DNA from 3 places in the Phytobacter sp. genome. Region 3 is predicted to be linked to each of the others. Evidence: predicted binding sites of a transcription regulator. Region 3 holds the regulator's gene; each other region holds the start of a gene.
What was found. The regulator PurR, encoded in region 3, represses purine synthesis genes. The targets are predictions, from matches to a motif close to CANGCAAACGTTTGCNTG.
Positions count from the first base shown of each region.

Region 1 (7,534 bases), 410 kb from region 3:
GGGTGAAGGCCAGAGCTTTGAGATTCAGGCGACACACGTTGAAGTGACCGGCTGGGTTGAAGATCCTGATACCTATCCGATGGCAGCCAAACGTCACAGCATTGAATACCTGCGTGAAGTTGCGCACCTGCGTCCGCGTACCAACATGATTGGTGCCGTCGCACGTGTTCGTCACACGCTGGCGCAAGCGCTGCACCGCTTCTTCGATGAGCAAGGTTTCTTCTGGGTCTCTACCCCGTTGATTACCGCTTCTGACACCGAAGGTGCAGGCGAGATGTTCCGCGTATCGACTCTGGATCTGGAAAACCTGCCGCGTAACGATCAGGGCAAAGTCGATTACGACAAAGACTTCTTTGGGAAAGAGTCGTTCCTGACAGTTTCTGGTCAGCTTAATGGCGAAACCTATGCCTGTGCGTTGTCCAAAATTTACACCTTTGGCCCCACCTTCCGTGCAGAAAACTCCAACACTAGTCGCCATCTGGCAGAGTTCTGGATGCTGGAGCCGGAAGTAGCGTTTGCCGATCTGGAAGATAACGCCCGTCTGGCCGAAGCCATGCTGAAGTACGCCTTCAACGCCGTACTGACTGAACGTATGGACGACCTGAAGTTCTTCGCTGAACGTGTAGACAAAGATGCAATTGCGCGTCTGGAGCGTTTCGTTGCCGCAGACTTCGCGCAGGTGGACTACACCGATGCAGTCACCATTCTGGAAAACTGCGGTCAGACGTTCGAAAACCCTGTTTACTGGGGCGTCGATCTCTCTTCCGAGCACGAACGTTATCTCGCAGAGAAACACTTCAAAGCACCAGTCGTTGTGAAAAACTACCCGAAAGACATTAAGGCCTTCTATATGCGCCTTAACGATGACGGTAAAACCGTAGCGGCAATGGACGTTCTGGCGCCAGGCATTGGTGAAATCATCGGTGGCTCTCAGCGTGAAGAGCGTCTGGACGTGCTGGATGCGCGTATGGCTGAAATGGGTCTTAATAAAGAAGACTACTGGTGGTATCGCGACCTGCGTCGTTATGGCACCGTGCCGCACTCCGGTTTCGGACTCGGTTTCGAACGCCTGATCGCTTATGTCACCGGCGTGCAGAACGTTCGTGATGTGATCCCGTTCCCACGTACACCGCGCAGCGCAACTTTCTAAAATTAAATAAGGCCGGCAAATGCTGGCCTTTTTCTTTTATTGTCATATTTGCAACATCTGATGCTGGTATCTTCATCTCGCAGCCTGCCCTTTACCTTCTCTTACATTTCTTCCCTGAAATATCCCTGCATAAAAAAATTCACACACACTCCTTGCGGGTTAGTTTTTCCTCAACTGATAGCACATTTGGATAAAATTCACACAGCAATCCGGATGGCTAAATTGCACCATAAGCAAAAGCAGGATAAGAACGATTCCTGAATAAGGAACGCCTTTATCTCAATTAAATATAAGTAATTCATATAAATAGGATTGGATTGGTTGAATTTATCGCCGATTGGCTTCGAAGTTTGAGTTGGTTCACAAAGTTCCTCAGAATTCATAAATTCTTACACATAATTGCTTTTTGTTACTGCTTTACGACATTTGTAGCACTTTCAGGCTAGCGAAACGATTATATGAATGGAAAGATGCCTCTCAGACACAGAAAGACACCAAACTCTCATCAATAGTTCCGTAAATTTTTATTGACGGAATTTATTGAAGGCAGTGGCAGGTGTTCAAAAAAACCAATGAGGGTAATAAATAATGATGAAGCGCAATATCCTGGCAGTGGTTATCCCTGCCCTGCTGGTAGCTGGCACAGCTAACGCTGCCGAAATCTACAACAAAAACGGCAACAAAGTTGATCTGTATGGTAAAGCAGTTGGCCTGCATTACTTCTCTCAGAACAACGGTGACAACAGCTACGGCGGCAACGGCGACAAAACCTATGCTCGTCTGGGCTTCAAAGGCGAAACCAAAATCAACGATCAACTGACCGGTTACGGCCAGTGGGAATACAACTTCCAGGGTAACAACTCTGAAGGTTCTGATGCTCAGACTGGCAACAAAACCCGTCTGGCATTCGCTGGTCTGAAATTTGGCGACGCAGGCTCCTTCGACTACGGTCGTAACTACGGCCTGGTATACGATGCAATCGGCGTGACCGATATGCTGCCAGAGTTCGGTGGTGACACTGGTAACTCTGATAACTTCTTCTCTGGCCGTAACGGTGGTCTGGCGACTTACCGTAACAGCAACTTCTTCGGTCTGGTCGATGGCCTGAACTTCGGTGTTCAGTACCTCGGTAAAAACGAGCGTACCGACGCAACCCGTTCTAACGGCGACGGCTGGGCAGGTTCTGTAAGCTATGATTTCGAAGGCTTCGGCGTTGTTGGTGCTTATGGCGCGGCTGACCGCACCAATGCACAGCAGGCTCTGGCTCTGGGTCACGGCGATAAAGCTGAGCAGTGGGCAACTGGCCTGAAATACGATGCTAACAACATCTACCTGGCAGCACTGTACGGTGAAAGCCGTAACGCTACCCGTCTGAACAGCGGCTACCTGAACAAAACTCAGGACTTCTCTGTTGTTGCACAGTACCAGTTCGACTTCGGCCTGCGTCCGTCCGTCGCTTACTACAAATCTAAAGCGAAAGATGTTGAAGGTATCGGTAGCGAAGAGTACATCAACTACGTTGAAGTTGGCGCGACTTACTACTTCAACAAAAACATGTCTACCTATGTTGATTACATCATCAACCAGATCGACAAAGACAACAAACTGGGCGTAGCTTCCGACGACACCGTCGCTGTTGGTATCGTTTACCAGTTCTAATCAGTCATCCTCGACTGTTATATGCATATCAAACAGGGCCTTCGGCCCTGTTTTTTTATTTCTGACTGGTCAATAAATTCTATCCTGCAAAAAGGCGCACGCTTTTTATCGCAAACGGTTGGCAATCGAGGGTTCTACCGTTAACCTGATAGCGGACCTCCCTTCTGTCACCAAAATGGAACCTCGTCATGTTTGAGAATATTACCGCTGCCCCTGCAGACCCTATTCTGGGTTTAGCCGATCTGTTTCGCGCCGATGAACGTCCGACCAAAATCAACCTGGGTATTGGTGTCTACAAAGACGAAACCGGCAACACCCCTGTCCTGACCAGCGTAAAAAAAGCTGAACAATATTTGCTGGAAAATGAAACCACCAAGAACTACCTCGGTATCGACGGTATTCCTGCGTTTGGTCGTTGCACCCAGGAGCTGCTGTTCGGAAAGGGCAGCGCAATCATTAATGACAAGCGTGCACGTACTGCACAAACTCCGGGTGGCACGGGTGGCCTGCGTGTTGCAGCCGATTTCCTCTCCAACAACACCTCAGCCAAACGTATCTGGGTAAGTAATCCTAGCTGGCCAAACCATAAAGGCGTGTTCAATTCCGCTGGTCTGGAAGTGTGTGATTACACTTATTACGACGCTGAAAAGCATGCGCTGGATTTTGACGGGATGCTGGCGAGCCTTGAAGGTGCGGTAGCCGGTGACGTGGTATTGTTCCACGGCTGCTGCCATAACCCGACCGGTATCGATCCTACACTTGAGCAGTGGGAAACGCTGGCAAAACTTTCTGTTGAGAAAGGCTGGTTGCCGCTGTTTGACTTCGCCTATCAGGGCTTTGCCCGCGGTCTGGAAGAAGATGCTGAAGGCCTGCGCGCCTTTGCCGCTCTGCATGACGAGTTGATTGTCGCCAGTTCCTTCTCCAAGAACTTTGGCCTCTACAATGAGCGTGTAGGCGCATGTACGCTGGTCACCACGGATAGCGAAACCGCTGACCGCGCATTCAGTCAGATGAAAGCAACCATCCGTGCTAACTACTCTAACCCACCTGCGCACGGTGCTGCTGTCGTCGCCACCATTCTTGGCAACGATGCACTGCGTGCCATCTGGGAACAAGAACTGACGGATATGCGTCAACGCATTCAACGTATGCGTCTGCTGTTCGTCAACACGCTGCAGGATAAAGGCGCAAACCGTGACTTTAGCTTCATCACCAGACAGAACGGCATGTTCTCATTTAGCGGGCTGACTAAAGAGCAGGTGTTACGTCTTCGTGAGGAGTTCGGTGTTTATGCTGTCGCATCAGGTCGTGTTAACGTGGCGGGTATGACGCCAGATAACATGTCACCACTGTGCGAAGCGATTGTCGCTGTGCTGTAAAAGATGGCGAGATAAAAAAAGCCGCTTAATGCGGCTTTTTTTTATTTACCAGACAGGGAGTTCATCCTGCAGGAAGGGGTTGTGCAATCGTTCATTACCCAGGGTGGAAATCGGACCATGACCGGGAACGAAAGTCACATCATCACCAAGCGGCAATAATTTAGTTTTGATGGAATCAATCAGTTGTCCGTGATTTCCTTTCGGGAAGTCACTGCGTCCCACGCCACCTTTGAAAATAACATCGCCAGAGATCAGCAGTCTTGATTGCGCATCAAAAAAGACGATATGGCCCGGCGTATGACCGGGGCAATGCAGCACCTGCAAATTGACCTTGCCTACACTCACCGCCTCCCCTTCGTTTAACCAACGATCGGGGGTTAACGGCTGGCAGTCATCCAGACCAAACATGCGGCTCTGTGCAGGCAGGCCCTGAAGCCAAAACTCATCTTCTTTTTCCGGCCCGATAACGGGAACACCGTAATGCTGCGCCAGCTCAGCGGCTGCCCCCACATGATCCAGATGACCGTGCGTGAGCAAAATCTGGGTTAACGTTACACCAGAAGCATCTACTTCTTGCTTGATGCGTTCTGCATCACCACCAGGGTCCACCACGGCAGCAAGTCGGGTTTCTTCACACCAGATTAATGAACAATTCTGGGAGAATGCGGTAACCGGAATAATACGATAGTTCATGCTGCTCCTGTCTGTTTCTGTCTGAGGATTACCAGTGCCGTAACGGCCCGGTATCAATATGCACAAAGTCACTGCTGGGGTAATATCCTACACCACCCGCACGCAGAGATAACGCAGCTTTGCGAACATTGCTCAGAGAAATCCCTTCGATGTGAAAATCCATCGCCTGCCCCTTGGTGTGATAGCTGTTTTTTGCTACCCCACGGCTGTGAGCACGGAGTTCATTGTTGGTATCTACCGAACGGTACCCCGAAATCAGTTGCACCGGCTTGCGTGTTCCCAGTAAGCCCTGCAGGCGGAAAATCTGATCAAACAATTGCGGATCGATGGTCTTTATTTTATTCGCGCGATAATCACGGAAAAAATGATTTAGTTTTGCTAGTTCGTCCTGAATATAGCCCTTACCATCGAAAAACTCGGCCTTAATAGATTCTCCAGTATGAAGATTATTCAGCGTTAAAATACGCGGGCGTGGTGTTGATAGGGTTGCAAATGCACGTTGGGGTAAGATGGCTGCACCAAGGGCAATACCACCTAACGCCAACAATTTGCGGCGATTAGCGTCAAATTTGTCCATGATATTCAGGTCTTCAAGAAAGCAAAGTGATCGTATTTTATGCACTTTTGTTGCGCACGAAAGGCACCTTACCGGGCAAAAACGCCCACGTCAAGGCAGCCTGACCCCAGGAAAGACGGGCCTTACAGCATATCAGGCCCATTTCCCCCAGGTATTACGACAACGATGTTTTCAGAACGTCTTCATTTACCTGATTAATTGTTCAGCTTTCGCCAGAATTTGTGCACCGGATCGCGCCGTCAGATCGTAATTGTAAATATCTGTACGATATTGTGTACGCCCATCAGCACCTACAAATGCAGTCAAATAATAAAGATTAACGGGAATATTCTGACGAATATTAACGTAGCGGGTATCCCCTTCTTTTAGCGCGTCGGAAATGCGTGAATCATTCCAGCCTGCATCCTGCAACAACATATTGGCCAGTTCCGAGGCTTTATTCACCCTCACGCAGCCAGAACTCAACGCACGCGCGTCTTTCTGGAACAGGTTATGGTTCGGCGTGTCATGCAGATAAATGGCGTCAGAACTCGGCATATTGAATTTGTAGCGTCCAAGTGAGTTCTGCGCTCCTGGCGCCTGCTGGAAGCGGAATGGCAGATTGGATGGTGTGATGGTTGCCCAGTCGACCATCCCGGGGTCGATCGCCTCTTTACTGTTCCAGCCTCGCATTACGGTATAGCCGTGACGTTCGAGGTAGCCTGGGTCGTTCCAGACTTTAGGCAAAATATCTTTGCGCGCCAGCGTCGGCGGCACATTCCACGGTGGGTTAACGACCACATTGTTAAGCGCACTGCTCATCATTGGCGTTTTACGATCCGGACGCCCCACGATCACCCGTGACGCAAGCACCTCATTACCGTTCAGGTAATAGACCAGTGAGTATTCCGGAATGTTCACCATAATGCCCGTGGATAATTTACCCGGCAGCAGACGAAGGCGCTGGATGTTGAGGGCCAGTACGCCCGCACGCTGTGCAGGGGTAACGTTAAGCCAGTCACGCGTTGCGGTGCCAATCACGCCATCAGCGTGTAAGCCTTGCGCAGTCTGGAAGCGTTTTACGGCCTCAACCAGTTTGCGATCATACTCGCTGCGTAACGTCGTTGCTGGCTGGCCTTTTTTAGCCTGCTGCAACGGAGCCGGTGTCGCTGATTGCTTCGCATCAACCGCAATGGCTGAAGGGCTCACCACTGCATCCGTCGCGGTATCACCTGGCAACGCGATTTTAGGCTGCTCATCCATCATGCCACTACGCTGTAAAATCTCGCGTAGCGCAGGCACATCGTTGCTCCACTGACCTGGGCGCAGTGAGGTTGTTGCCGTAAGCTGCGGCCACGGATTATTGTCCGCCACCAGCGTCAGCAAGGACTGATGCAGAGCACTATATTGCGGATGCCGAGGCGCAAGGCTGGTGATAAAACGGGAGACGTCGCCGTTGTCCAGCGCCACCTGCCATTGGTTGATGACCGACAGCGGAGGCATGTCCATAGCGTAAGGTTTGCTACTGTAGAGCCAGCGATTACCTTTCACGGGGATACTGGCAACAAAGTGCAGGTAGCCCATCATTGCATCTGAGAGCACCACATCCCTTGCCATACCCGTCACACCCGGGTCGGTGAGTAATTCAACCCATGCAGTAAACTGCGGCTGAAAGCCGGCAATAGCAACTTCAGCAAGTTGCTGCTGAAATGCCTGAACGGCCTCACGATTCTCCCACAATGGTTTCATCTCCCGGGCTGCGTACAACGCAGCGAGAGAGTTCATATAGACAGGAGTCCAGTTAGCGGGTAATACACTTTGCAGCGACGTGCGAGCATTTGCTGCAGCGTTTGCCATCGGGAAAGGCGCCAACCCAGCCATCATCGCCGTAGCAGGAGATTGCGCCAGCGGCTGGGTTAACGCAGTGGGTTGATCGCCCAGTGTTGCTGAACTATCAACGGGTACTACTTCAGGCTCATCAGCCTGTGCACTAAACAGCGGAGCGAGTACGAATGTCAGGCATAAACCTAATGCGGACATCCGACGACCATACGACTTCATAAGCAACATCCCTTGCCCCCTGTTTCTCAGTAAACC
Region 1 covers NZ_JCACPZ010000004.1:447,117-454,650, forward strand. The annotation lists gene asnS (asparagine--tRNA ligase) at 1-1,150, shown strand, start outside; gene ompF (porin OmpF) at 1,739-2,809, shown strand; gene AC5JPW_RS06210 (amino acid aminotransferase) at 2,998-4,188, shown strand; gene AC5JPW_RS06215 (MBL fold metallo-hydrolase) at 4,234-4,881, opposite strand; gene mepK (peptidoglycan L,D-endopeptidase MepK) at 4,910-5,458, opposite strand; gene ldtD (L,D-transpeptidase) at 5,645-7,507, opposite strand.
Region 1: the regulator PurR is predicted to act here: its motif matches at 2,917-2,934, upstream of AC5JPW_RS06210 (amino acid aminotransferase).

Region 2 (7,534 bases), on a different contig from region 3:
TGGCTTTTTCATTTACGACGCAGGCTGCGTGTAAATTAGAGCAATATGGAAATACTTCCAATCAGGCTCCCGGCGTGATTGTCACTCGAGCGTTGAATGCTATTCCTGCGACCATTCGCGTACCGAAAGACATTATTGTTGGCACTGAACTTTACCGAATGACGGCACGAAATAATAAATACTATTATTACCGTATTAATTGCAATAATAGCCTTGACCCCCAAAACTTTTACGTAATGGGACAATTTGTCGGAAGTGTTGCTCCTGCACTGGCATCCTGGCAGGGAAGCAATCTGGGACAGGTTTATCAAACGGGGACTGAGGGTATTGGAGTGGTCATTTTGACGAGTACGGCAAATATTGCTCCGGGGGAAAAAAAGCGTTATGGCAAATGCGATTCTGCATATAATCGATCTTGCGTAGCCTTTGTTGGTGATGGCGATATTACTTTTGTGCTTATTAAAACAGGTGATATCACCGCCAGCTCTCTTGATCTGGCTTCTCTGCCTAGGCTGGAAACGGTCGTGGGAGGCGATAACTCACCGGGTAGCGATATTACGGTGTTTCGCCCCACGCTTGTTGGTTCAATTACTTTCACTCAGCCCACGTGCACTCTGGCGGAAACCAGTAAAACCGTTAATCTGGGTGAACATTCGGCTTCAGGTTTTACTGCGTCAAATTCGACAACCCCCTGGATTAAAGCATCCATCGAACTCATCAATTGCAATTATGGCGGTAAGCAAAGTTACCAGTACAATATCCGACAATCTGAGTGGAACAAAACTGACGTGACTACCGTCGCTCCCCCCATTACCACCGACGCCCTCTGGAGCCTGAGCCTCACTCCCGCGACCAGCGTCATTGATGACACCAACGGTATTATGGCGATTGCCAGTGGGGAGGACAGCGCCACAGGTATAGGCATCCAGCTTTCAAGTTCTAATACCACGCTTAATCCAATGAAATTCACGCAACCGACAACAGGGATAATGGTATCCGGCACCAATGCCACTATGACCATTCCACTCTATGCCCGTTATATCAAGACCGGATCGGCGGTAACTGCCGGGAAAGCAAACGGAAAACTCACCTACCTGGTGGAATACAAATAAAACCCGTAGCCCCGGTAAGCGAAGCGCCACCGGGGATGCTTACCAGATTTAACCTTGAACTTTCACCGCAGCCGCCGCGGCTTTCGCACGCTCAACTGCCTCTTCAACAGTATCAGCCGTGGCGAGTGCCACGCCTAAACGACGCGTGCCGTCAATCTCGGGTTTGCCAAACAGACGCACCTGTAGGCCCGCACCAACGGCATTTTGTACATTATCAAAAGTGACGTTCTGGCTTTTCAGTTCAGGCAGAATGACCGCTGAAGCTGACGGTCCGTACTGGCGAATCTGACCCACGGGCAAACCGAGGAAGGCGCGAACGTGCAGCGCGAATTCAGAGACATCCTGCGAAATCAGCGTCACCATGCCGGTGTCATGTGGGCGAGGGGAGACTTCGCTGAATACCACTTCATCGCCACACACAAACAGCTCAACGCCAAATAAACCGTGTCCACCCAAAGCGAGTACCACTTTACGCGCGACATCCTGGGCGCGCTCCAGCGCCAGGTCCGTCATGTACTGCGGTTGCCAGGACTCGCGGTAATCGCCATCTTCCTGGCGATGGCCTACTGGTGCGCAGAAGTGGACTCCGTCTACGGCACTGACTGTCAGTAGCGTAATTTCAAAATCGAAATTCACCACACCTTCAACGATCACACGACCAGCACCTGCACGACCGCCTTGTTGCGCGTATTCCCAGGCTTTGGCTAATTGATCAGCACTACGAATAAAGCTCTGACCTTTGCCGGAAGAGCTCATGACCGGTTTAACAATGCAGGGAAAGCCGATCTCATCAACGGCCTCACGGAACGCTGATTCACTGTCGGCGAAGCGATAGCTGGAGGTGGGCAGGGCAAGCTCTTCCGCTGCCAGACGACGAATACCTTCGCGGTTCATCGTTAATTTCGCGGCACGTGCGCAGGGAACAACATGCTGACCCTGGGATTCGAGTTCAATCAGCGTATCTGTAGCGATAGCTTCGATTTCGGGCACGATAAAATGCGGTCTTTCGAGCGCGACCAGTGCCTTCAGGGCTTCACAATCAAGCATATTGATGACGTGGGAGCGGTGGGCGACATGCATGGCGGGAGCATCCGCATAGCGATCGACGGCAATGACTTCGATGCCCAGACGCTGGCACTCGATAGCCACTTCTTTTCCCAGTTCACCTGAGCCCAATAACATCACACGAGTTGCTGCCGGACGCAGCGCAGTACCTAAAAGAGTCATAGCTGTTTGACCTTAAAAAAAACCTGGCCGCAGTATATACGAAAACGTTTGCGTGTGTCTTTTCCAACTTGCCAAGTGTAAAATAGAGCAGTAACATACTGGATATATAAACAGGTATAGGGGCTGTATCATGGCGGTTGAAGTCAAATATGTTGTGATTCGTAACGGTGAGGAAAAAATGTCTTTTGCCAGCAAAAAGGAAGCTGATGCTTACGATAAAATGCTCGATCTGGCCGAGGTGCTTGAAACCTGGTTGGGTGAAGCCCCTGTAACGCTGGAAGGTGAGCAGCGTGACCAGATGGCAATGTGGCTTGCTGAACAGAAAGACGTCCTCAGCCATATCTTCAAATCAGGCAAATTGCCTTCTGCGGAAGCCGAAGAGGCGAGCGCGCCCGCGTCATCAGACGATGCTGCGGACGAAACGGCTGATGCCGTTGATATCAAACGCGCGGCAAAACGCTCTGCTGCCTGATTGAGCTTGCACTGCCAGTAATTTGTACCATGCTTTTAATGGGCTAAATGCGCAGGAGAAAAGCATGAAAATAGCAGGCGTGTTATTCGGTACATTATTACTGGCAGGAAGCGTCGCGGCTTTTGCTGCTGATGACAAAACGGTCACCATTGATAATCAAAAAACGGTGAAATTTCCGGCCTGCGAAGGGATGAATGCGGAAGGCATTGCCGCCAGCGTCAAACGTGATTACTTGCAAAACCGTATTCCGCGTTGGGCAGATGACCAGAAAAAATTAGGTCAGGCCGATCCCGTTGCCTGGATCAGTCCAAAAGATATTCAGGGTAAAGACGATGAATGGCAGGTGCCATTGACCGTTCGAGGTAAAAGCACTGACGTCCACTACCTCGTCAAGATTGATTGTAAAGCCGGGAAAGCGGAGTATCAGCACCGGTAGGTCATTAGAATTTTCTCATCTTTTGCTGTTTTAGACATTTCCTGACGCTCCCTCGCTTACGCTGAACCTTTACGGCTTTAGACACGCGAGGGAATCATGTCAAACTGGTTAAATCAACTACAGTCACTTCTTGGTCAAAAAGGCTCGTCAGGTTCTTCATCTGCGGACCAGGGGTTGGGCAAACTGCTTGTACCCGGTGCGCTCGGCGGACTTGCCGGGCTGCTTGTTGCGAGTAAATCTTCGCGCAAATTACTGACCAAATATGGCACCAGCGCCTTATTAGTGGGTGGTGGCGCTGTCGCTGGCTCCGTTCTCTGGAATAAATACAAAGACAAAGTACGTACGGCCCATCAGGGTGAACCGCAGTTCGGGCAAGCCAGTTCGCCGTTGGATGTCCGTACTGAGCGGCTGATCCTTGCCCTGGTGTTCGCCGCCAAAAGCGACGGGCATATTGATGATAAAGAACGTGCGGCAATCGAACAGCAACTGCGTGAAGCGGGTGTGGAAGAGCAGGGACGTGTGCTGGTGGCACAAGCCATCGAACAACCGCTCGATCCACAAAGACTGGCACGCGATATTAAAAATGAAGAAGAAGCGCTGGAAGTCTACTTCCTTAGCTGCGCGGCGATTGATATCGACCACTTTATGGAACGCAGTTATCTTAGCGCGTTAGGTGATGCTTTAAAAATTCCGCAGGACGTTAGGGAAGGTATCGAAGCCGATCTCAAGGCACAAAAACAGGCGTTACCGCAGTAACCGGAATGTCATGTTTCGCTTGCATCGGCGGCGACTTTTGCCACCCTTATAGGGTGTAGAACAAATAAGACAAAAGATATGCCGCCGAAAGCTAAGCAAATTCCCCATGTCATGACTGTTCATGGCGATACTCGTCAGGATAACTACTACTGGCTGCGGGACGATTCACGTTCCCAGCCAGAAGTCCTGGAATACCTTCAGCAGGAAAATGAGTATGGCCGCCGTATTATGGCCTCTCAACAAACGCTACAGGAAACACTCCTTGCTGAGATTATCTCCCGTATCCCACCGCATGACATTTCAGCCCCCTACGTAAAAAATGGTTATCGCTACAGGCACGTCTACGAGCCAGGCAGCGAATACGCCATCTATCAGCGCCAGTCAGCGCAGGCGGAAGAGTGGGATGAGTGGCAGGTTTTGATCGACGGCAATAAGCGAGCAGCACATAGCGAGTTTTATACGCTGGGCGGCTTTTCCGTCACACCAGACAATAAACTGATGGCGATCGCGGAGGATTACCTCTCACGCCGTCAGTATGGCCTGCGTTTTCGGCATCTGGAGACCGGAAACTGGTATCCGGAAATGCTGGATAACGTCGAGCCTGAATTTGTATGGGTCAACGACTCAGAGACGATTTATTACGTCCGCAAACATGAGACAACCCTGCTTCCCTATCAGGTCTGGAGACATACGGTGGGGACGCCATCAACACAGGACGAGCTGATTTACGAGGAGCTTGACGATACGTTCTATGTCGGCTTGAGCAAAACAACGTCGCAGCATTACATTGTCATTTATCTTTCAAGCGCCACCACCAGTGAGGTGTTGCTGCTGGATGCTGAGTTGCCAGATGCCCAACCGATCTGTTTTTTACCTCGCCGCAAGGATCATGAGTACAGTCTCGATCATTTCCAGCATACGTTCTATTTGCGCTCTAACCGGGAAGGTAAAAATTTTGGTCTCTATCGTACCAAAGTGCGCGATGAAAAGCGTTGGGAAGTACTTATCCCTGCACGTGAGCATGTCATGCTGGAAGGGTTCACCCTCTTCACTGACTGGCTGGTGGTCGAAGAGCGGCAGCGCGGACTAACCAGCTTGCGCCAGATCAATCGTAATACACATGAAGTAACTGGTATCGCCTTCGATGATCCGGCATATGTCACCTGGGTTGCGTACAACCCCGAACCTGAAACATCACGATTGCGCTATGGTTATTCGTCGATGACAACCCCGGACACGCTATTTGAGCTTGATATGGATACGGGGGAGCGGAAGGTCATCAAGCAGTCAGACGTGGCAGGATTTGATGCTACTCAGTACCGTAGTGAGCATTTATGGATTCACGCACGAGATGGCGTCGAAATCCCCGTGTCCCTGGTCTATAACCAGAAATATTTCCGCAAAGGTGAGAACCCAATTCTGGTCTATGGGTACGGCTCATACGGTGCCAGCATGGATGCAGATTTCAGCAGCAGTCGGTTGAGTTTACTCGATCGTGGTTTTGTCTTTGCCATCGCACATGTGCGCGGCGGAGGGGAACTGGGTCAGCAATGGTACGAAGACGGTAAATTTCTAAGCAAGAAAAACACTTTTCATGACTACATTGACGTCACGGACTCACTGCTCGCACTGGGATATGGCTCGCCACTCTTTTGCTACGGCATGGGGGGGAGTGCGGGAGGCTTGCTGTTAGGTGCCGTTGTGAACGAGCGTCCATCACTGTTCCATGGCGTTGTGGCTCAGGTTCCTTTTGTCGATACATTGACCACCATGCTCGATGAATCTATTCCACTGACGACCGGGGAGTTTGAGGAGTGGGGTAATCCCCAGGACGAAACATATTATCAGTATATGAAAAGCTACAGCCCCTACGACAACGTGAGTGCCCACGGCTATCCTCACATGCTGGTAACCACCGGATTACATGATTCACAGGTGCAATACTGGGAACCAGCAAAGTGGGTGGCAAAACTGCGGGAATATAAGACTGACAGCAATCTGTTGTTGCTCTGTACTGACATGGATTCAGGACACGGAGGAAAATCGGGGCGTTTTAAATCTTATGAAGGCGTGGCGCTGGAATATGCATTTCTGATCGGACTGGCGCAGGGAACCCTGACAGGTTCCCGAGTCTGATTAGTCGCCAAGATAATGCTTCAGGGTCATTCGCAGTTCAGGGCTCATTCTGTCGAGATTATTAAACAGCCAGCGTAAATATCCGGGGTCGCGTTCAGCGACTTCGGACACCGCTTTTCCCCGATATTTACCAAAAGTGAAGGTGGTGACCAGTGCATGGTCGTCCGGTGACTGTCGCCATTTGGTCGGGTGTCCAGCCAGACGTATTCATGATATCAATTAACAGCGCGGCAGTGATGTAGCAGTCATATAGCGCGCGGTGATGATGCAAGCCCGGCGGGGTCTGTACATTGAGCTTCCGGGATTTGTAGAGCGCCATATTGCTGTACTTGATACCTGGCCACAATCTGCGCGCCAGCTTCATGGTGCAAATCCACTCGCCAGGCATTTCAGGCAGTACACGCCGGTCGAAGCTGGCGTTATGGGCAACATACCATTCACTGCCGTAATAATGCGGGATAACGTCTTCAATCCATGGCTGGTTAACAACCATCGCTTCAGTAATGCGGTGGATTGCCATTGCCTGTGGGCTGATTGGCCTGTCCGGGCGTACCAGGTGGCTCATTGGATTGATGATCTGCCCATCCACCACGTCCACGGAGGCCACTTCAACAATACCGCCCTGCAGGTCGCAGGTTTCGGTATCGATAACCCTGAGTACGGCTCCCGCTGTCATTTGGCTTTCGGCTCATACGGAAGGCGGGAAAGATTCACCGATGCCAGTCGGTGGCTGATGAGTCGTTCACGAAACCAGTCGCGCAGGTGCTCAGGCTGTTCGCGCTCCACGACCTCGGCAATCACCGGCATGTTGTAACGCTCTTTAAATGCCACGCCTGCTGCCGCCAGATCGACGTTAACTTTATCCATTTCCTCCTGGGGGAGGTGAGCCAGATTGGTATTCATGCGTTTCTCCTGGGTTTACGCCGCAAAAGGTACTAAGCCTGTCGCAGAAAGACAAGTCTGCCAACGATCATACTCGACGCAAACATTATACAGCGTTATTCTCGTCGCTAATTTCATAACGAAAAGGAATGACTGATATGGTTTTCACTGCATCTGGCGCGAGTCGGGCACTGATCCTGGTTGGTGCTGTTATGGCCTCTCCGTTGGCATTCGCACACGCACATTTAAAAGCACAGGCGCCTGCAGCAAATTCTCAATTGACGACCGCGCCGTCGGTATTAACGTTGAATTTCTCTGAAGGTATTGAACCGAAATTCAGTGGGTTGATCCTAACAGATGCCCAAAAGCACCCCGTTAAAACCGGTACAGCAACACGCAGTGAAGACGATAAAACGCAACTGGTTGTTCCTGTAGAGCAAACATTGTCAGCCGGCAATTATACCGTCGACTGGCACGTTGTCTCCGTTGATGGCCACAAAACGCGCGGTACGT
Region 2 covers NZ_JCACPZ010000006.1:288,460-295,993, forward strand. The annotation lists gene AC5JPW_RS16050 (fimbrial protein) at 1-1,112, shown strand, start outside; gene purT (formate-dependent phosphoribosylglycinamide formyltransferase) at 1,161-2,339, opposite strand; gene AC5JPW_RS16060 (YebG family protein) at 2,470-2,811, shown strand; gene yebF (protein YebF) at 2,876-3,247, shown strand; gene AC5JPW_RS16070 (tellurite resistance TerB family protein) at 3,344-4,003, shown strand; gene ptrB (oligopeptidase B) at 4,082-6,139, shown strand; partial or broken gene exoX (exodeoxyribonuclease X) at 6,140-6,815, opposite strand; gene AC5JPW_RS16085 (DNA polymerase III subunit theta) at 6,812-7,042, opposite strand; gene yobA (CopC domain-containing protein YobA) at 7,180-7,534, shown strand, end outside.
Region 2: the regulator PurR is predicted to act here: its motif matches at 2,377-2,394, upstream of purT (formate-dependent phosphoribosylglycinamide formyltransferase).

Region 3 (7,534 bases):
CGATTTGCTACCCTATCCTTACATTCAATATGGTTATTGGGTGCATAAAATAATAAGGAGTGAAGCAATGTCGTTCGAACTACCTGCATTACCGTATGCAAAAGACGCTCTGGCACCGCATATTTCTGCTGAAACGCTGGAGTACCACCACGGGAAGCATCATCAGACCTACGTCACAAACCTGAATAATTTGGTAAAAGGGACCGCACTGGAAGGGGAGACGCTGGAAGCGCTCATTCTGAATACAGAAGGTGGTATTTTTAACAATGCAGCTCAAGTCTGGAATCACACGTTTTACTGGCATTGTCTGGCACCCAACGCAGGCGGGGAGCCTTCAGGCAAGGTGGCAACAGCTATAGCACAAGCGTTCGGAAGCTTTGCGGATTTCAAAGCACAGTTTACTGATGCAGCAGTGAAAAACTTTGGTTCAGGCTGGACCTGGCTGGTCAAAAACGCAGAAGGCAAACTGGCAATTGTTTCAACATCCAATGCTGGTACGCCGCTGACGACAGGCGCCACTCCGCTCTTAACTGTTGATGTCTGGGAACACGCTTATTACATCGACTATCGTAATGCTCGTCCGAATTATCTGGAGCATTTCTGGGCATTGGTGAACTGGGAATTTGTTGCGAAGAATCTCGTGGCATAAGGTGCAGGAGGGGAAACCCTCCTGCTTTTTTATTATTCCGCTGTCGCGCAGGCTGTCCGGGCAACGCCACGACCAGACAGCAATACCAACATCAGTGCCAGTGCGGCAATCACCGCTCCCGTAAACGGGACGAAGACATAACCCAGTCCACCCGAGATCACCGCTCCGCCCGCAGCTGCCCCCAGAGCATTCCCCAAATTAAACGCCCCGATATTGACGGAAGAAGAAAGTCCTGGCGCTTCGTGTGCAACACGCATTACTCGCATTTGCAGTGGTGGAACGATCGCGAAGGTCGCGGCTCCCCAGACCACCATGCTGATTGCTGCGCCAAATTCACTGCGTGCAAGCCAGGGAATTGCAACCATAATTGCGATAAGCAACAGCAGGAAGCCTTTGAGGGTGCCGGTCACTGAGCGGTCAGCCAACTTCCCACCGAGATAATTGCCCAGCGAGAAGCCCACGCCAATCAGCACCAGCATCGCGGTGATAAATGCAGGTCCAGCATCCGCAATACTGTGCAGCACCGGTGAGATATAGGTGTAGAGCGTAAACATCGCACCAGCGCCCAGCACGGTCGTGAGCAGAGCCGAAACAACCTGTGGACGCATCAGTACCGTAAGCTCTTTGCGTACATCGGGACGCTCCCCTGCACTGCCTTTTGGCAATGAAAGATAGAGACTTACCATAGCGATGATGCCGAGACCTGCGGTGGCCAGGAAGGACATACGCCAGCCGATGGTTTCACCCAACCAGGTCGCGGCCGGCACCCCACCGATATTCGCAATGGTTAACCCCATGAACATCGTTGCGACCGCACTGGCCTGTTTCTCTTTCGCCACTACACTTGCAGCGACCACCGAGCCTAAACCAAAGAAGGCTCCATGGTTAAGGCTGGTGATGATGCGCGACAGCATCAGGGTAGTGTAATCAGGCGAAATGGCCGACAACACGTTTCCAAGTGTGAAGATTGCCATCAGAAAGATCAGTGCATTGCGACGTGCGCGGTGAGAAAGCATTAACGTCATTAACGGCGCCCCTACCATAACGCCAATCGCGTAGGCGCTTATCAGCATTCCCGCCGCCGGAATCGATACATCGACACCGCGAGCAATAACGGGCAGTAACCCCATCGGCGAGAATTCGGTGGTACCAATGCCGAAAGCGCCAATCGCCAGGGCAAGCAGTGGATAATTAATTTTCATGATTTATTGACTCCGGAAATGCCGTGTCGCCGGGCGACACCGTCACAGAAGCCAAAAGTATGACATCAATCACAAAAAACAGAAGTGAGCGATTTGCGAAAAGATTATTGCGAAAAACGGGAGAATGGGAGGGAACGTCGAGGGAGAATACTCTCCCTCGTGGTAAATCAATGCAGAACCGCAGTCAGTGCACCCGCAACAATGAGGGCAAGCACAATCACGGTGGTCACTAAAGAAAACTTCAGGTCGGTACTCATCAATTTTTCTCCTTTCTTATTTCCCCACAAAAAGTGAGATAGCGCATTTTTGCATAAATAAACGTAAAAATCTTGCAGGAATTAGATTGATATACGTTTTAGCTCTTCCCCTTTTGGCCAAGATAAGACAAAATTCGACGCTAAATTTATTAGCGTACCGGCCATCGACTCCCCTCCTGACGTCCAGTGTCTTTTTCCCGGCGTAATACAGTGCATCGCGCGGTGAAAGGGTGAAGGCAGGCAAACGTTTACCTTTTGTATTTTCAGGAGCTTATGATATGGCATGGAGTGACATCTGATGGCAACGATCAAAGACGTAGCGAAGCGAGCAAACGTTTCCACCACAACCGTATCACATGTAATTAACAAGACGCGTTTCGTCGCTGAAGAGACGCGTAATGCTGTGTGGGCGGCAATCAAAGAGTTGCACTATTCGCCGAGCGCCGTTGCCCGTAGTCTGAAGGTTAATCACACCAAATCTATTGGCTTACTGGCTACCAGCAGCGAAGCCGCTTATTTTGCAGAAATCATTGAAGCCGTTGAAAAAAACTGTTTCCAGAAGGGCTACACCCTGATTTTGGGTAATGCCTGGAACAATTTCGAAAAACAGGGCGCTTACCTGTCAATGATGGCGCAAAAACGCGTCGATGGCCTGTTGGTAATGTGTTCGGAATACCCAGAATCTCTGCTGAACATGCTGGAAGAGTACCGCCACATTCCTATGGTAGTAATGGACTGGGGCGAAGCAAAAGCCGATTTTACTGACACGGTTATCGATAATGCCTTTGAAGGTGGCTATATGGCTGGGCGGTATCTGGTTGAACGTGGTCATCGTGACATCGGTGTGATCCCTGGTGCACTTGAGCGCAACACCGGTGCCGGACGTCTTGCTGGCTTTATGAAAGCAATGGAAGAAGCGCACATCAGCGTGCCAGAAAACTGGATTGTACAGGGTGATTTTGAGCCGGAGTCTGGCTATCGCGCAATGCAGCAGATCCTCGCCCAGTCTCCGCGTCCAACGGCTATTTTCTGCGGCGGCGATATTATGGCTATGGGCGCACTCTGTGCTGCAGACGAAATGGGGCTGCGCGTTCCGCAGGACATTTCCCTGATTGGTTACGATAACGTGCGCAACTCCCGTTTCTTTACTCCGGCTCTGACGACCATTCATCAGCCGAAAGATTCTCTGGGTGAAACCGCATTCAACATGTTGCTGGATCGTATCGTCAACAAGCGTGAAGTATCACAATCGATTGAGGTTCATCCGCGTTTGATTGAACGCCGTTCGGTAGCCGACGGTCCATTCCGCGACTACCGTCGTTAATTCCTGCAGTGGGAGCGGGTCAATCCTGTTCCCACAGCCATTCACGGTTCAACGTTTCACTGTCTCCTAAATAACTCAACAACCAGTTTAATGCTGGTGAAGCCTCATTCTGTTGCCACGTCAGGCAGCATGCGGCATCGGGAAACGGGTTTTCCAGCGCCAACGCCACCCACTCTCCCTTGTCCAGCCAGGGGCGCGCAAAGTGCGCAGGTACCATTCCCACGCATAATCCCGCAGAGAGGCAGGCAGCAGAAGATTCCCAGTCGGGTGCCACCACTCGTTTCTGGTTATCCAGCAACCAGGTAATACGCTTTGGCAGTGAACGGGACGTATCTTCCCGGACAAGAGAAGGCCAGTTGCGCAACGTTTCATCGCTAAGAGGGCCCGCCATTTTGGCAAGCGGATGATGGCACGCGACGACGCATTTCCAGCTCAGCATGCCCATATCCCGAAATGCATACCGCCCCCCCACGGGGATTGCTTGCGTGGCCCCTATTGCCAGTTCAACGCGCCCATCCGCCAGTGCATCCCAGACGCCATTAAACACCTCCTGGAAGACAATCAATTCAACATCACTGAAGTGGCGATAAAAATCGACAATCATCTGCCGGGTTCGCTCCGGCTTAACGATATTGTCCACGGCGATAGCTAGCTGACCACGCCAGCCATTGGCAATTTGTTGGCACTGTTGACGGGTGATCTGCATTTTTTTGATAACAGAACGCCCTTCTTTCAAAAAAAGCGCCCCAGCGGGTGTCAGTTCAACGTCACGATGACGGCGTTGAAAGAGCTCGACTGCCAACCACTCCTCCAGTTGCCGCACGGTATAACTGACAGCAGAAGGCACCCGGTGCAGCTCCTGAGCTGCACCACTAAAACTGCCATTACGCGCCACCGCATCTACCACTTCAAGAGAATATTCTGACCACATGTTGTGCCTGCAAAAATTTTGAAACCAGTGCGCAAATATTAGCGTTTCACAACGAGAGTTTCACTCCCTAGACTCTGTTTCCCTGTTCACCTGCACAATAAAGAGATATTGCCATGCAACCAGGAAAAGGATTTTTAGTCTGGCTGGCGGGGTTAAGCGTTCTGGGCTTCCTTGCAACAGACATGTACCTGCCTGCTTTTGCCGACATTCAGCAAGATTTAAACACATCCCCTGCCGTGGTCAGCGCCACGCTTAGCCTGTTCCTTGCCGGTTTTGCCGTAGCACAACTGGTCTGGGGACCGTTATCTGACCGCTATGGCCGCAAACCGATTCTGCTGAGCGGCCTGCTGATTTTCGCTTTGGGTTGCCTGGGGATGATCTGGGTACAGGATGCACGCTGGCTTCTCGTGCTGCGTTTTACACAGGCCGTAGGGGTTTGTGCCGCCGCCGTCACCTGGCAGGCGCTGGTGACCGATCACTACCCGGCGCAACGAACCAATCGTATTTTCGCCACCATTATGCCATTGGTCGGTTTATCTCCTGCCCTTGCGCCACTGTTGGGAAGCTGGATCCTTGCCCATTTTTCCTGGCAGGCCATTTTCGCCACGCTTTTTGCCATTACCGTCGTACTGATGCTGCCTGCACTGCGTCTGCGTTCAGTACCGCCTAAAGCAACCCCTGATGCTGAACCCGTGACCTTTGCTACACTACTGCGTGATAAAGCCTACCGCGGGAACGTGCTGATTTATGCTGCCTGCTCCGCCAGCTTCTTCGCCTGGCTGACCGGCTCGCCGTTTATTTTGCATGAAATGGGTTACGGCCCGGCCATTATTGGTTTGAGTTATGTTCCGCAGACTATTGCCTTCCTGGTCGGGGGTTACAGCTGCCGTTGGGCATTACAAAAATGGTCCGGCGCACGTTTATTGCCGTGGCTGTTAGTGGCCTTCGCAACCAGCGTGATCGCAACATGGGCCGTTGGCCTGGTGCCGGGTGCTTCGCTTACCGCACTGCTGATCCCTTTCTGTCTGATGGCCGTTGCCAACGGCGCGATTTACCCTATTGTCGTGGCAGAAGCCTTACGCCCCTTCCCTCATGCAACAGGCCGCGCAGCTGCACTGCAAAACACGCTTCAGTTAGGGCTGTGCTTTATCGCAAGCCTGATAGTTTCTGCCCTTATCATCTTCCCGCTTCTCGCGACCACCAGTGTTATGTTGTCGACTGTTTTGTTGTCCGGCCTCGGCTTTATGATGCAACGCCGTGAAAGCGATGGGCGTCACAACGCAGACTCTCTTGAGTCGTCAACACACGCATAATTGCACTCGCAACTATGTGACAACAATGTGATTAGCTTGCTAAGCGCTTTTGGTTGAATCAGCCGATTTTGAGGCCTATACTCAATTTCGGCTGTTCTAAAATAAAATGATGCAAGCGTTGACGGGAGCCGGATCGCTCTCGTTTCACCATGGAAGGCCTTTCTGGCAAGGGCTATCTCCCTTCCTCTGTTCTACGTCGGATATCAGCCTCACGGGTCTACCGTGATATTTCTCACACCCTAAAAGCGGCAGCGCTTTTTGACGGTTTCGATCACTTGCAGGTGATGGAGAAGTTATGAGTTCATCGTGTATAGAAGAAGTTAGCGTACGAGATGATAACTGGTTCCGTATAGCAAGCGAGCTATTGAGTCGCGCCGGTATTCAGGTTAACGGTTCTGCGGCATCGGATATCCAGGTTAAACATCCGGAGTTTTTTAAACGAGTGCTTCAAGAGGGTTCGCTTGGGCTTGGGGAAAGCTACATGGACGGCTGGTGGGAATGCGACCGGCTGGACACTTTTTTTAGTAAGGTTTTGCGTGCCGGGCTGGAAAATCAGCTTCCACATCACCTGAAAGATACGCTGCGTATCGCCGGGGCAAGATTATTTAATCTGCAAACCAGGAAACGTGCATGGATCGTTGGTAAAGAGCATTACGATCTGGGTAACGACCTTTTTACCCGCATGCTGGATCCGCAGATGCAATACTCTTGCGCCTACTGGAAGGATGCTTCGGAACTGAATGAAGCTCAAATCGCCAAACTGACGCTCATCTGTGAAAAGCTGCAACTTACCCCCGGCATGCGCGTGCTGGATATTGGTTGCGGTTGGGGTGGACTGGCGCAGTTTATGGCGCAGCACTATGGGGTGAGCGTGGTGGGCGTGACAATTTCAGCAGAACAACAAAAAATGGCACAGGAACGTTGTTCTGGTCTGGATGTTGATATTCGCCTACAGGACTATCGCGATCTTAATGAACAATTTGATCGCATTGTCTCTGTTGGTATGTTTGAGCATGTTGGTCCGAAAAACTATGCGACCTATTTTTCCGTTGTTGACCGCAACCTCAAAGCCGACGGATTATTTCTCCTTCACACGATTGGGTCAAAAAAAACCGACCTGAGTGTTGATCCGTGGATTGACCGTTATATTTTCCCGAACGGTTGCCTGCCTTCTGTACGCCAGATTGCTACCGCCAGCGAATCTCATTTCGTGATGGAAGACTGGCATAATTTTGGTGCGGATTACGATAAAACGTTGATGGCGTGGTATGAGCGTTTTCTTAATAGCTGGCCGGAAATTGCAGATAACTATTCAGAACGCTTTAAACGCATGTTTAGTTATTATTTAAATGCCTGCGCCGGTGCTTTTCGCGCGCGGGATATTCAACTCTGGCAGGTGGTATTCAGTCGGGGTGTTGAACATGGCCTACGCATAGCACGTTAATTTAAAAATAAACCCCGAACAGTCGGGGTTTATTTTTTAGCTTATTCTTCGCTGCTTATCGCTTTTACTGCCGCAGCTTCTTTAGCTGCCAGTACGCGCTCAACGGTATCGACCACTGCCTGGGTTTGAGGGTCAATTTCGATGTTCACCCGATGCCCCAGTTTTTTGCCACCCAACGTGGTACGCTGCAATGTTTCAGGAATCAGATGTACGCAGAAACGCGTCGCCGTCACTTCCCCGACCGTCAGGCTAATCCCATCAATGCCAATAAATCCTTTATAGAGGATATATTTCATTAGGTCCGGATCCTGCACTTTGAACCAGATCTGACGATTGTTTTCAGACGTGAGAATCTTAGAGATTTCAGCGGTAGTCATAATATGGCCGGACATCACATGCCCGCCAATCTCGTCA
Region 3 covers NZ_JCACPZ010000004.1:36,907-44,440, forward strand. The annotation lists gene sodB (superoxide dismutase [Fe]) at 68-649, shown strand; gene AC5JPW_RS03975 (MFS transporter) at 682-1,851, opposite strand; gene cydH (cytochrome bd-I oxidase subunit CydH) at 2,019-2,108, opposite strand; gene purR (HTH-type transcriptional repressor PurR) at 2,407-3,432, shown strand; gene punR (DNA-binding transcriptional activator PunR) at 3,452-4,363, opposite strand; gene punC (purine nucleoside transporter PunC) at 4,477-5,676, shown strand; gene cfa (cyclopropane fatty acyl phospholipid synthase) at 5,972-7,120, shown strand; gene AC5JPW_RS04005 (riboflavin synthase subunit alpha) at 7,162-7,534, opposite strand, start outside.